Regions from separate parts of the Micromonospora sp. WMMD737 genome, predicted to be linked through region 2. Evidence: riboswitches for the same ligand, from Rfam matches in the RefSeq annotation. Region 2 holds a riboswitch; the other holds the start of a gene.
What was found. Region 2 has a riboswitch for glycine ahead of gcvT (glycine cleavage system aminomethyltransferase GcvT). Riboswitches for the same ligand answer to the same signal wherever they lie in the genome.

Region 1 (6,084 bases), 200 kb from region 2:
CCGTCGCGAACGTCCAGACGAGCGGGAAGAGGGCGAAGGTGGCACCCTGGCCGGCGGCCAGCAGCGTCTGCGGCAGCGGCATCCGCCACAGCCACCAGGCCAGCACGACCGCCACGCCCAGCGCGCCGAACGCCGCCACCCACGCCCGCGTACGCACGACTCCGAGCAGTACGAACAGGGTGAGCAGGGGCAGCGCGGCGCAGGCGGCACTCAGCGCGAGCGACCCACCGACGGGTTGCAGGGGTTGCTGGTACATCGGGACCGCCTCGGCTGCGCACGCCCCCGGCCCGGGTGGCGTGGAGTACGGCCCATCTCACCGGACGCGGCCGGCGCGGCGCCTCTTCCAACGTGCGCAGCCCGGTGGGGTGCGCCGACCGGCCAGTGAGGTCCGCCGCTCAGTCGCCGGCGAGCGCGGCGCGCACCGGGGCGGCCTTCGCGGCGGCCTCGGCGACCTCGGCGTCGGGATCGCTGCCCCACGTGATGCCCCCGCCCGCCCACACGTGCACCCGCTCGGCGTCCACGGCGGCGGTGCGGATGGTCAGGCCCAGATCGATGCGGCCCGGGGCGACCCAGCCGAGCGCGCCCATGCTGGCGCCCCGGCCGACCGGCTCCAGCTCGGCGATGCGGTCGAGGGCGGCGAGCTTCGGAGCGCCGGTGACGGAGCCGCCGGGGCAGACGGCGCGCAGCAGGTCCGCCAGGCCGAGCCCGTCGGCGACCACCGCGGAGACCGTCGACTCCGCCTGCCACAGGTCGCACCACCGGCGTACGGCGAACAGCTCGTCGACGCGCACGCTGCCGGTGCGGGCGACGCGGGCCAGGTCGTTGCGTTCCAGGTCGACGATCATCACGTGCTCGGCGCGTTCCTTGGCGGAGGCGAGCAGTTCGGCGCGGCCGGCGGCGGTGGCCGGCCGGGTGCCCTTGATCGGCTTGGTGATCACGCGTCCGTCGGCCAGCTCCACCAGGGTCTCGGGGCTGGCGCAGCCGATCGCCCAGCCCGCCCCGGCGAGGGTGCCGCCGTAGCGGGCGCCGGGCAGCGCGGCCAGCCGGCTCAGGGCCGGCAGGGGGTCGCCGGTGTAGCGGGCGGCGGCGTGGCCGACGACGTTGACCTGGTAGACGTCGCCGCGGCCGATCGCCGCGCGGACCGCGCCCACGGCGTCGGCGTGCTGGCGGGGGGTCCAGCTCTCCGCGAAGGTGCCGCGCCACCAGGAGGTGGCGGGCGCACCGACTGCGCCGGGCGGCGTGCCCGGGCCGTGGCCGTAGACGACCACGACGACCTCGGGAAGCCCGGTCACCGGGTTGGCGGCGCCGGCCGGCGCGCCGACCAGGGCGGCGCCGGCGGCCGCGGAGACGTAGAGAGCGGCCCCGCACACCCCGGCCGCGTCGTGGCGGCCGGCGGGGCGGGCCAGGTCGTGCAGCGGCAGGCCGTGCGCGGCGAGGAACTCCTCGGCCCGCGCCGCCGGGTCGCCGCCGTCGGCGGGCCGCCACTGCCAGCGGGCCCGCTCGACCAGCGTACGGCGGCAGTCGGCCGGCGCTCCCGGCGCGCCGACCGTCAGCCCTGGGAGCGTGTCCACGCCGTCCGGCCCATCCTGCCTCATCCGTTCAGTGGATTTCGGAAAAACGACGCGCATACCTGCTCGATGCCGGCCACTTTCGCTTGGTACTGTGCGTCACTGGTCATGTGAACCATGACACAGTGCCCCCACAGTCCGGAGATCCCGATGTGCCAGCACCAACCCACCTGCCCCTCCGCCGAAGCGACCGACCGGGACGCCGCCCGGGTCCTCGCCTGCTTCCCTGAGCAGGGCTGGAGCCTGCTCTGCAACGGTGTCATCGTCTTCGAGGACACCGGCGAGCTCCTTCCCGACGGCAGCAGCATCGCCCCCCACCGCGGCCCCGCCCGACACGCCCTCGTCGCCTGACCCCTGTCACGCTGCGTCACGCCTTTTACACCCGTCGATCTGACCTGGTACCCCGGTCGGGACACCCCCCCGCCCAGGTCGACGCACCCGCCGGGGCGGCACCACGACCGCCCCGGCGTCACGCGACGTCAGTCCTCGAACGCCTCCGGCGCCGGGCAGGAACACACCAGGTTCCGGTCGCCGTACGCGCCGTCGATGCGCCGCACCGGCGGCCAGTACTTCCCGGCCCGGTCCACCCCGGCCGGGTACGCGCCCACCGACCGCGCGTACGGGTGCGGCCACTCGTCGCCCGACACCATCGCCGCGGTGTGCGGGGCGTTGGCGAGAGGGTTGTCGCCGGCCGGCCACTGCCCCGAGGCCACCCGGTCGATCTCCGCCCGGATGGCGATCATCGCATCGCAGAACCGGTCCAGCTCGGCCAGGTCCTCGCTCTCGGTGGGCTCCACCATCAGCGTCCCCGCCACCGGGAACGACATCGTCGGCGCGTGGAACCCGTAGTCGATCAGCCGCTTCGCCACGTCGTCCACGCTCACCCCGGTCGCCTTCGTCAGCGGCCGCAGGTCCAGGATGCACTCGTGCGCCACCAGGCCCTTGTTGCCCGCGTACAGCACCGGGAAGTGCCCGCGCAGCCGCGCCGCCACGTAGTTCGCCGCCAGCACCGCCACACCGGTGGCCCGCACCAGCCCCGCCGCGCCCATCATCCGCAGGTACGCCCACGGGATCGGCAGGATCCCCGCCGACCCGTACCGCGCCGCCGAGATCGCCGGCCGGCCGTCGACGTGCACGCCCAGCGGATCACCCGGCAGGAACGGCGCCAGGTGCGCCCGCACCGCCACCGGACCCACCCCGGGACCACCGCCGCCGTGCGGGATGCAGAACGTCTTGTGCAGGTTCAGGTGCGACACGTCCGCCCCGAACTTCCCCGGCTTGGCGAACCCGACCAGCGCGTTGAGGTTCGCCCCGTCGACGTACACCTGACCGCCGGCGTCGTGGACCTTCGCGCACAGCGACGCGATGCCCGTCTCGTACACCCCGTGCGTCGACGGATACGTCACCATGATCGCCGCGAGGGCGTCCCGATGCTTGTCGATCTTCGCGTCGAGGTCCACCAGGTCGATGTTGCCGCCGTCGTCGCAGCCCACCACGACGACCCGCATGCCCGCCATCACCGCGCTGGCGGCGTTGGTGCCGTGCGCCGACGACGGGATCAGACACACGTCCCGGTGCGCCTCGCCCCGGTCCCGGTGGTAGGCCCGGATCGCCAGCAGACCCGCCAGCTCGCCCTGCGAACCGGCGTTGGGCTGCACGCTGACCGCGTCGTAGCCGGTCACCTCCGCCAGCCACCCCTCCAACTGGGAGATCATCTCCCGGTAGCCGGTGGTCTGCGCGTCCGGCGCCAACGGGTGCACGTGCGCGAACTCCGGCCAGCTCACCGGCTCCATCTCGGTGGTGGCGTTGAGCTTCATCGTGCACGACCCGAGCGGGATCATCCCCCGGTCCAGGGCGTAGTCGAAGTCCGACAGCCGCCGCAGGTAACGCAGCATCGCCGTCTCCGAGTGGTGGCTGCGGAACACCGGGTGGGTGAGGAAGTCCGACGTACGGGCCAGCGCCGCCGGCAACGCGCCGGTGACCGGCGCGTCCGCCACCGCCACCGGCCGCCCTGCCACGGTGGCCCCGAACGCATCGCACACCTTCCGCAGGTGCGCGGGGGTCGTCGTCTCGTCGCAGGACGCCCCCACGTGCTCGGCGTCGACCAGCCGCAGGTTCACCCCCCGGGCCGCGGCGTCGGCGACCACCGCCTCGGCGCCGCCGGGCACCCGCACCAGGACGGTGTCGAAGAACGCCTCGTGCACCACCTCGACGCCGTCGACACCCCGCAGCGACGCCGCCAACCGCACCGCCATGTCATGGGTACGGCGGGCGATGCGCCGCAGCCCGTCCGGGCCGTGGTAGACGGCGTACATGCCGGCCATCACCGCGAGCAGCACCTGCGCGGTGCAGATGTTGCTGGTCGCCTTCTCCCGCCGGATGTGCTGCTCCCGGGTCTGCAACGCCAGCCGGTACGCCGGGTTGCCGTCCGCGTCACGCGACACCCCCACCAGCCGGCCCGGCAGCATCCGCTCCAGCCCCGCCCGCACCGCCAGGTAGCCGGCGTGCGGCCCGCCGAAGCCCATCGGCACACCGAAACGCTGGGTGGTGCCGGCCGCGATGTCGGCGCCGATCTCCCCCGGCGCTCGCAGCAGCGTCAGCGCCAGCAGATCCGCCGCCACGGTCACCAAGGCCCCGACCGCGTGCGCCGCCTCGACCAGCCCCGCCTGGTCACGCACCGCCCCCGACGCCCCCGGGTACTGCAGGTGCAGCCCGAAGAACTCCGCCGGCAACTCGTCGCGCCCGGTGTCGACGATCCGCACGTCGATGCCGAGGGGCTCGGCCCGGCTGGTGATCACCGCGATGGTCTGCGGCAGGGTGTCGGCGTCGACCACGTACACCGGGCTCCTGCTCTTCGACGCGCGGCGCGCGAGCGTCATCGCCTCCGCCGCGGCGGTGCCCTCGTCGAGCATCGACGCGTTCGCGGTGGCCAGCCCCGTCAGGTCCGTGACCATGGTCTGGAAGTTCAGCAGCGCCTCCAGCCGCCCCTGGCTGATCTCCGGCTGGTACGGCGTGTACGCCGTGTACCAGGCCGGGTCCTCCAGCACGTTGCGGCGGATCACCGCCGGGGTGTGCGTGCCGTGGTAGCCCAAACCGATCATCGACACGGCCACCGTGTTGCGGGCCGCCAGGGCCCGCAACTCCGCGAGGGCGTCGTGCTCGCTGGCCGGCTCCGGCAGGTCCAGGGTGCCGTGCCAGCGGATCACCTCGGGAATCGCCGCGTCCATCAGCTCTTCGACCGAGCCGTAGCCGACGGCCTCCAACATCCGACGCTCGTCGTCCGGATCAGGGCCGATGTGGCGGGCGGCGAACTGCTCTGCGGTCATGGGCGGCGCTCCCGGGGGCGAGGTCGACAGGTCGGCCTCCCCCTCTGTCGCGCCCGCGAGGCGCTCCACAGTGCCTGCCCACGAGGTCCTTTTGCCTGAGAGGTTCCGGGGAGGATTTGCCCCTTCGGCGCCGCCCGGGATGCTGCTGGGCGGTCTCTCCCACGTGGGTGCTGCCGGCATGGTCAACGCTACCAGCGCCGCACCGCCCACCGGAGGTCGTACCCCCGCCGGCGACGACCGTCGATGACCGGCCGGCCCCGCACCCCCGGCGGGCCGCTACCGGCCGACGCCCGCCAGCCCCGCGGCGGCGTCGCCGGCCGTCCGGTCGGCCAGCGCCGGCAGCAGCCGCCCCAGCGGCGCGTCGACGGTCAACGCCGCATACCCGTCGCCCCGGGTCGGGCCCTGGTTGACGATCACCACCGGAACGCCCAGCTTCGCCGCGCGCACCACGAACCGGCGACCCGACATCACCGTCAACGACGAACCCAGCACCAGCAGCAGCCGCGCCCGCGCCACCAGCTCGAAACAGCGGGACACCCGGGCCGCCGGCACCGTCTCCCCGAAGAACACCACGTCCGGCTTCAGCATGCCGCCCCGGCAGAACGTGCAGTCGACCGTGCGGAACCGGGCCACCTCGTCGTCGGCGAGATCCACGTCACCGTCCGGGTTGACCGCCGCCGCACGGGCGTCGAAGCCCGGGTTCGCCTCCCGCAGCCGCCGGTCCAACTCCTCCCGCGACGTCCGGTTACCGCAGCCCAGGCACACCACCTCGTCGAGGCGGCCGTGCAACTCCACCACCCGCGGACTGCCCGCGGCGGTGTGCAACCCGTCCACGTTCTGCGTGATGACCCCCTCGACCAGCCCGCCGGCCTGCAGCCGCGCCACCGCCCGGTGCCCCTCGTTCGGGGCCGCCCGCGCGATCACCCGCCACCCCAGGTGGCTGCGCGCCCAGTAGCGCCGCCGCGCCTGCGCGTCGCGCGTGAACGCCTGATACGTCATCGGGGTGTGCCGCCGCGCCACGCCGCTGGGCCCCCGGTAGTCCGGGATGCCCGACTCGGTGGACAGGCCCGCCCCGCTCAACACCACCACACCACCGCCGGCCACCAGGCCGGCCAGCGCGTCGACCGTCTCCGTCACCCGTCCATGCTGCCTCAGGCAACCACCCTGCGGCGACCGGCCACGTCGTGGCG
Region 2 (6,084 bases):
TCCACCTCGCCGCAGACCTCGCCCGCGCTCAAGTGGGTGCCGGGCTCGGGCAGTTCGGCGTGGATGATGTCGCCGAGGGCGGCGGCGGCGAACGCGGTGATACCCACGGCCGCCGGTTCGGCCGTGTCGTCGATCCATTCGTGGTTGCGGCTGTAGCGCAGACGCGCGGGTACGTCCATGGTCGTCACTCCTGGGAAGATGGGCCGGTGCGCGTCAGCGCGGACGGCGGTAGAACGGCAGCGGGGTGGTCCGCACCGGCTCGGTGGTTCCTCGGACGACGACGCCCAGCCGGGACCGGGCCTCGATCGCGTCGGCGTGGACGTGAGCCATCGCAACGGGCCGGTCGAGTGCCGGTGACAGCGCGCCGCTGGTGACCACGCCGACGGGTCGTGCCGGTACGCCGTCTGTCAGCGCGACCACCGGATGGCCGGTCCTCGGTACGCGTCGCCCGGTTCCGGTCAGTCCCACGAGGACGGTGGTGGTCCCGGCGTCCCGGCGCTCGGCCAACGCGGCCCGGCCGACGAAGTCGCCCGGCTTGGCGAAGGACACCACCCGTCCCAGGCCCGCCTCGAAGGGAGTGACGCCCTGGTGCAGCTCGCAACCGTACAGCGGCATCCCGGCCTCGATGCGCAGCGTGTCCCGGCAGGCCAGCCCGGCCGGCGTCAGCCCGTGCCCGGCGCCGGCGGCGAGCAGCGCGCGCCAGACGTCTTCGGCGTCCGAGGCCCGGAGGAAGAACTCGAAGCCGTCCTCGCCGGTGTATCCGGTGCGGGCGACGAGCGCCGGCCGTCCGCCGAGGTCCACGGCGGTGGCGGTGTAGTAGCGGAGTCGGGTCGGCTCCGCGCCGACCACGGCCCGCACCGTGTCGGCCGCACGCGGGCCCTGCACGGCGATGATGGCCCGCTCGGCGGTGTGGTCGGCGACGGTCGCCGCGTGTCCGGCGCAGCGTAGGTGCAACGCGGCCAGCGCGGTGCGGGTGTTGACGGCGTTGGTCACCAGCAGGTACCGGTCGGCGGCGAGCCGGTAGGCGACCAGGTCGTCGAGCACGCCGCCGGTCTCGTCGCAGAGCATGGTGTAGCGGGCACCGCCGACCGGCACCGCCGACAGGTGCCCGACCAGCGCGTGGTCCAGCGCCGCGGCGGCGTGCGGCCCGGACACCTCGAGCTGCCCCATGTGGCTGAGGTCGAAGAGGCCCGCGCGTTCGCGTACCGCGCGGTGCTCGGCGGTCTCGCTGCCGTAGCGCAGCGGCATCGACCAGCCGGCGAAGCCGGTGAACCGGGCGCCGAGTTCGGCGTGCACGGCGTGCAGGGGTGGGTGGAGCAGGGTCGTCGGACCTTGATGCACGGAGGCCTCCCTCGTTCCGACGCGGTCGCGTCGTACGGTCGGTTGCCTCCCGCTCTGTCATCGACCTGAGAGCTTCACCGCCGGTTGGCGGCTTGCACCGTGGGTGAGACGAATGATCGTCTGCTTTCCAGAGTTCGCCTCACCCGAGCGGTAACGGGGCCTGAGAGTTTCTTGGGAGTTTGCTCCTTCGGCGCCCCGACGGACGGTCGGGATCTCTCCCGCGCGGGTTCGAACGGCGTCTATGTAGTTGTGGGTTGCCCGCAGACCGTAGGCGACCCGCCGAGCGACTGTCAACGGCAACGCACCGTAGTCGGATCGTCACGCACATCGATCGCGAGCGATTTCTTTACACGATGTGTGATGTGTGCCATTGTACTGGCCACCCACAGCGCGGACCCCACCTGATCGACGGGAATCGACGCCGCAGCCACTCCGCACCGCCACCCACCCGCCGGCGACCCGGCCGGACCACGAACGCCAGGAGGCGACCCGTGAGAACCACGAGAACACGAAACCGACGCGGCTGGCCCGCCGTCCCCCTCGCACTGGTGCTGGCGCTCGGGCTGGCCCCGACGACCTCCTCCGGCACCGCGCACGCGGCGCCACCGCCCAGGCCGACAGGCGCCGCCCCGAGCGACGCCGGCCTCGGCTCCGGCGCCGGTGACGCCCACGTCCGGCGGGCGCCGCTGCCGCTGAGCGAGCGGGCCCCGCTTCCCTCGTCCCGTGCGGAACTGCGCCGCGACTACGACCGGCCCGACGACGGGGGACGGCGCAACCCCCCGTCGGCGCGCGGGGCGGTCGCCGCGCCCTGCGCGGTCGGCGACTTCACGAGCCGGACCGGCAGCGCCCTGGTGCAGCAGATCAGGGCGTCCACCACCGACTGCGTGAACACCCTCTTCAGCCTCTCCGGAAGCGACGCCTCCCAGGCCTTCCGCGAGGCGCAGATGACAAGCGTGGCGTACGGGCTGCGGGACAACGCCGCCTCCTACGACGGCACCAACGCCACGGGTACCGCCCAGCTCGTGCTGTACCTGCGGGCCGGGTACTACGTGCAGTGGAACCACCCCGCCACCGTGGGCCCGTACGGCTCCGGCCTGCGCACCGCCATCCGCGCCGGGCTGGACACGTTCTTCGCCAACAGCCGCTCCGGCGACGTCAACGACGTCAACGGCGAGGTGCTGGCCGAGGCGGTCACGCTCATCGACAGCGCGGAGGAGAACGCCCGCTACCTGTACGTGGTGAAGCGGCTGCTGACCCGCTACGACAGCTCGTACGACTCGTCGTGGTGGATGCTGAACGCGGTCAACAACGTCTACACCGTGCTGTTCCGGGGCCACCAGGTGCCCGAGTTCGTCAGCACCGTCACCGCCGACCCGAGCGTGCTGGACACGCTGTACGCCTTCGCCACCGGCAAACGGGCCCTGCTCGGCACCGACCGGGGCTACCTGGTCGCCAACGCCGGCCGCGAACTGGGCCGCTTCCTCCAGCACACCGCCCTGCGCTCGAAGGTGCGACCGCTGGCCCGGGGCCTGCTCGACCTGAGCGCGATGACCGGCTCCACCGCCACCCTCTGGGTCGGCGTCGCGGAGATGACCGACTACTACGACAAGGCGAACTGCGCCTACTACGACACCTGCGACCTCCAGGCACGCCTGGCCGCGGCGATCCTGCCGGTCACCTTCGCCTGCGGCAGCACCATCCGCATCCGCGCCCAGCAGATGACCTCCGCCCAACTCGACTGGGCCTGTGCGAGCATGCGCAACCAGGACGCCTACTTCCACTCCGTGGCGGCCGACGAGGGCCCGGTCGCGAACGACCGCAACACGACAATCGAGGTCGTGGTCTACGACTCCAGCGCCGACTACCAGACGTACGGCGGGCCGATGTTCGGCATCGACACGAACAACGGCGGCATGTACCTCGAAGGCGACCCGGCGGTCGCCGGGAACCAGCCGCGGTTCATCGCCTACGAGGCGGAGTGGCTGCGCCCCACCTTCGAGATCTGGAACCTCAACCACGAGTACACCCACTACCTCGACGGCCGCTTCAACCTGTACGGCGACTTCACCGACAACATCGCCACCCCCACCATCTGGTGGATCGAGGGCTTCGCCGAGTACGTGTCGTACTCGTACCGGGAGTTGACCTACGGCGCCGCGATCACCGAGGCCGGAAAGAAGACCTACTCCCTGCGTACGCTCTTCGACACCACGTACAGCCACGACACCAACCGCGTCTACCGGTGGGGCTACCTGGCGGTGCGGTACATGCTCCAGTCGCACCGGAGTGACGTCGCCACGCTGCTCGGGCACTACCGCACGGGCAACTGGAACGCCGCCCGCACGCTGTTGACCGGAACCATCGGCAGCCGCTACGACGCCGACTGGTACGCCTGGCTGGACGCCTGCTCGGCCGGCAACTGCGGCGGCGCCACCAACCCGCCCGCGAACCAGGCCCCGGTCGCGGCGTTCACGTCCACCACCACCGGGCTGAGCGCCACCTTCACCGACCAGTCCACCGACGGCGACGGCAGCATCGCCGCCCGGTCCTGGGCCTTCGGCGACGGCACCACCTCGACGGCGACCAACCCCACGAAGACCTACCGCGCCGCCGGCACGTACCCGGTCACGCTGACCGTCACCGACGACAAGGGCGCCACCGCCAGGACCTCCCGGAACGTCACCGTCACCGGCGGCCCCGCCCCGCTGCCCGAGTGCACCGGCGGCGACGTCCGGACGCTGGGCCGCAACTGCCAGCGCGGCAACCTCCAGGCCACCGCGGGGAACCTGCACTACCTCTACCTCCAGGTCCCGGCCGGCACCGCCAGCCTGAAGATCACCTCGGCCGGTGGCACCGGCGACGCCGACCTGTACTACAGCCCCAGCAGCTGGGCCACCACGAGCATGTACACCCAGCGGTCGGTCACCAGCGGCAACGGTGAGACGATCACGATCAACAACCCGGCCCCCGGCTACCACTACGTGAGCCTGCACGCCAAGCAGGCGTTCAGCGGGGTCACCGTGCGGTCGCAGTACTGAGGACCCGCGCCACGCCGGACGGGTGTGGCCGCCAGCGCTCGCGCGGCGGCCACACCCGCAGGTCGCGCGAGCGGCCGGGCTCGGCCCGGCTCCGAGGAGGCGTCGCCGGTCGCCATGTGACCGGCGACGCCGCGTGGCTCTCACTGTTCGGCGGCGAGTTCGCCGAGCGTGACCGGCTGCGCCAGCGGACGGGACGCGTAGCCGGCCAGGTCGGCCGCACCGGGTGTCCGGCCCACCTCGCGCGCCACCAGGCAGGCGGTCGCGTAGCCGCAGACCCGGCCCTGGCACCAGCCCATGCCGGCCCGGGTCAACAATTTCGCGCCCCGGCCGTCGGTGGCGGACAGCTCCCGCACCGCCCGCCGGACCGCTCCGGCGGGCACCTCCTCGCACCGGCAGACGAGCGTGTCGTCGGCGCACCAGTCCGGCCAGCCGGCTGGCACGGGGTGGACCGCGTGCAGCGCCGCCGCGAACCGGCGCAGCCGACGCCGCGCCCGCAGCAGGCGGTCGTGCCGACGGGCCGACCAGGGCGGCGGACGGCCGAGAGAGAGCGCGGCGGCGCCCCCGGCCAGCTGCCCCTCCACCAGCGCCAGGGCGGCACCGCCGACGCCGGTGACCTCACCGGCGGCGTACACCCCCGGCACCGAGGCCGCCTGGGCGGCGTCGACGGCCAGCACCAGGCATCCGTCGGAGTCCAGCCGGGTCGCGCAGCCCAGGGCCACGGCCAACTCCAGCTGCGGGGTGAACCCGAAGCCCACTGCGAGGCCGTCGCACGCCACCTGAGTGCCGGTGCCGGGCAGCACGGTGCCGCCGGGACCGACCCGGGCGACGGTCACCCCGGTCACGTGGTCGGTGCCGTGCACGGCCACCACCGCCGTCCGGCGGTGGTAGGGCACCGTGTGCCGGAGCATCCGCCAGCCGTACCGGCCGGCCTCGACGAGCTTGCCGGCCGCCCCGGCGACCGCACGCAGTTGGCGGGCGTACCCCGCCGGGTCGTTCGCCTCGTAGACGCCGACGACGGTGCCGCCCGCCTCGGCGAGGCCGGTCGCGACCGGCAGCAGGAACGGTCCCGTCCCCGCCACCACGATCCGCCGCGCGAAGGTCACCCCCTGGCCCTTGAGCAGGGCCTGGGCACCGCCGGCAGTCACCACCCCGGGCAGGTCCCAGCCCGGGAACGGCACGACCCGGTCGTGGGCGCCGGTCGCGACGACCAGCCGGCGCCCGTGCACCGCCCCCGACCGGGTCTGCACCGTGAACTCCGGATCGGCGCGACCCGCCGTGGCCCGGCGGGACTCGACGAACCAGACGGCGGCGTCGGCGCGGTGGTCGACCCGGCCGAGTTGCTCGCGCAGCCGGGCGAACGTCGACCAGTCGGGGTGGCCGCTGCCGTCCGCGTCGGGTTGGTGCCGCCAGAACTGCCCGCCCGGCCGTGGCCCGGCGTCCAGCACCGCCACCCGGCAGCCCGCCCGCGCCGCCGTGGCCGCCGCGGCCAACCCGGCCGGTCCGGCGCCGATCACCACCACGTCGTACGCGGTCACGACCGCGGCCCGTCGTCGTGGGTCTCGACCACGTCCCCCGGGCGGGCGACGACCAGGCAGGCGCGCTGTGCCGACGCCCCGTTGACGCGGACCAGGCAGTCGAAGCAGATCCCGATCCCGCAGAAGACCCCCCGGGGCCGGTCGCCGACCCGGGTCCGCCGCCACGAGCG

Region 1: linked by a shared signal. The riboswitch ahead of gcvP (aminomethyl-transferring glycine dehydrogenase) and the one ahead of gcvT (glycine cleavage system aminomethyltransferase GcvT) in region 2 are both predicted to bind glycine.

What each region holds. Positions count from the first base shown of each region.
Region 1 is NZ_JBMHMH010000001.1:1,048,225-1,054,308, forward strand. It holds gene ACN27A_RS03945 (L-lactate permease) at 1-256, opposite strand, end outside; gene ACN27A_RS03950 (chorismate-binding protein) at 396-1,595, opposite strand; gene ACN27A_RS03955 (DUF5999 family protein) at 1,719-1,919, shown strand; gene gcvP (aminomethyl-transferring glycine dehydrogenase) at 2,048-4,894, opposite strand; glycine riboswitch at 4,968-5,066, opposite strand; gene ACN27A_RS03965 (NAD-dependent protein deacetylase) at 5,171-6,031, opposite strand.
Region 2 is NZ_JBMHMH010000001.1:852,351-858,434, reverse strand. It holds gene gcvH (glycine cleavage system protein GcvH) at 1-179, opposite strand, end outside; gene gcvT (glycine cleavage system aminomethyltransferase GcvT) at 214-1,341, opposite strand; glycine riboswitch at 1,394-1,474, opposite strand; glycine riboswitch at 1,480-1,572, opposite strand; gene ACN27A_RS03070 (collagenase) at 1,833-4,379, shown strand; gene ACN27A_RS03065 (NAD(P)/FAD-dependent oxidoreductase) at 4,520-5,914, opposite strand; gene ACN27A_RS03060 ((2Fe-2S)-binding protein) at 5,911-6,084, opposite strand, start outside.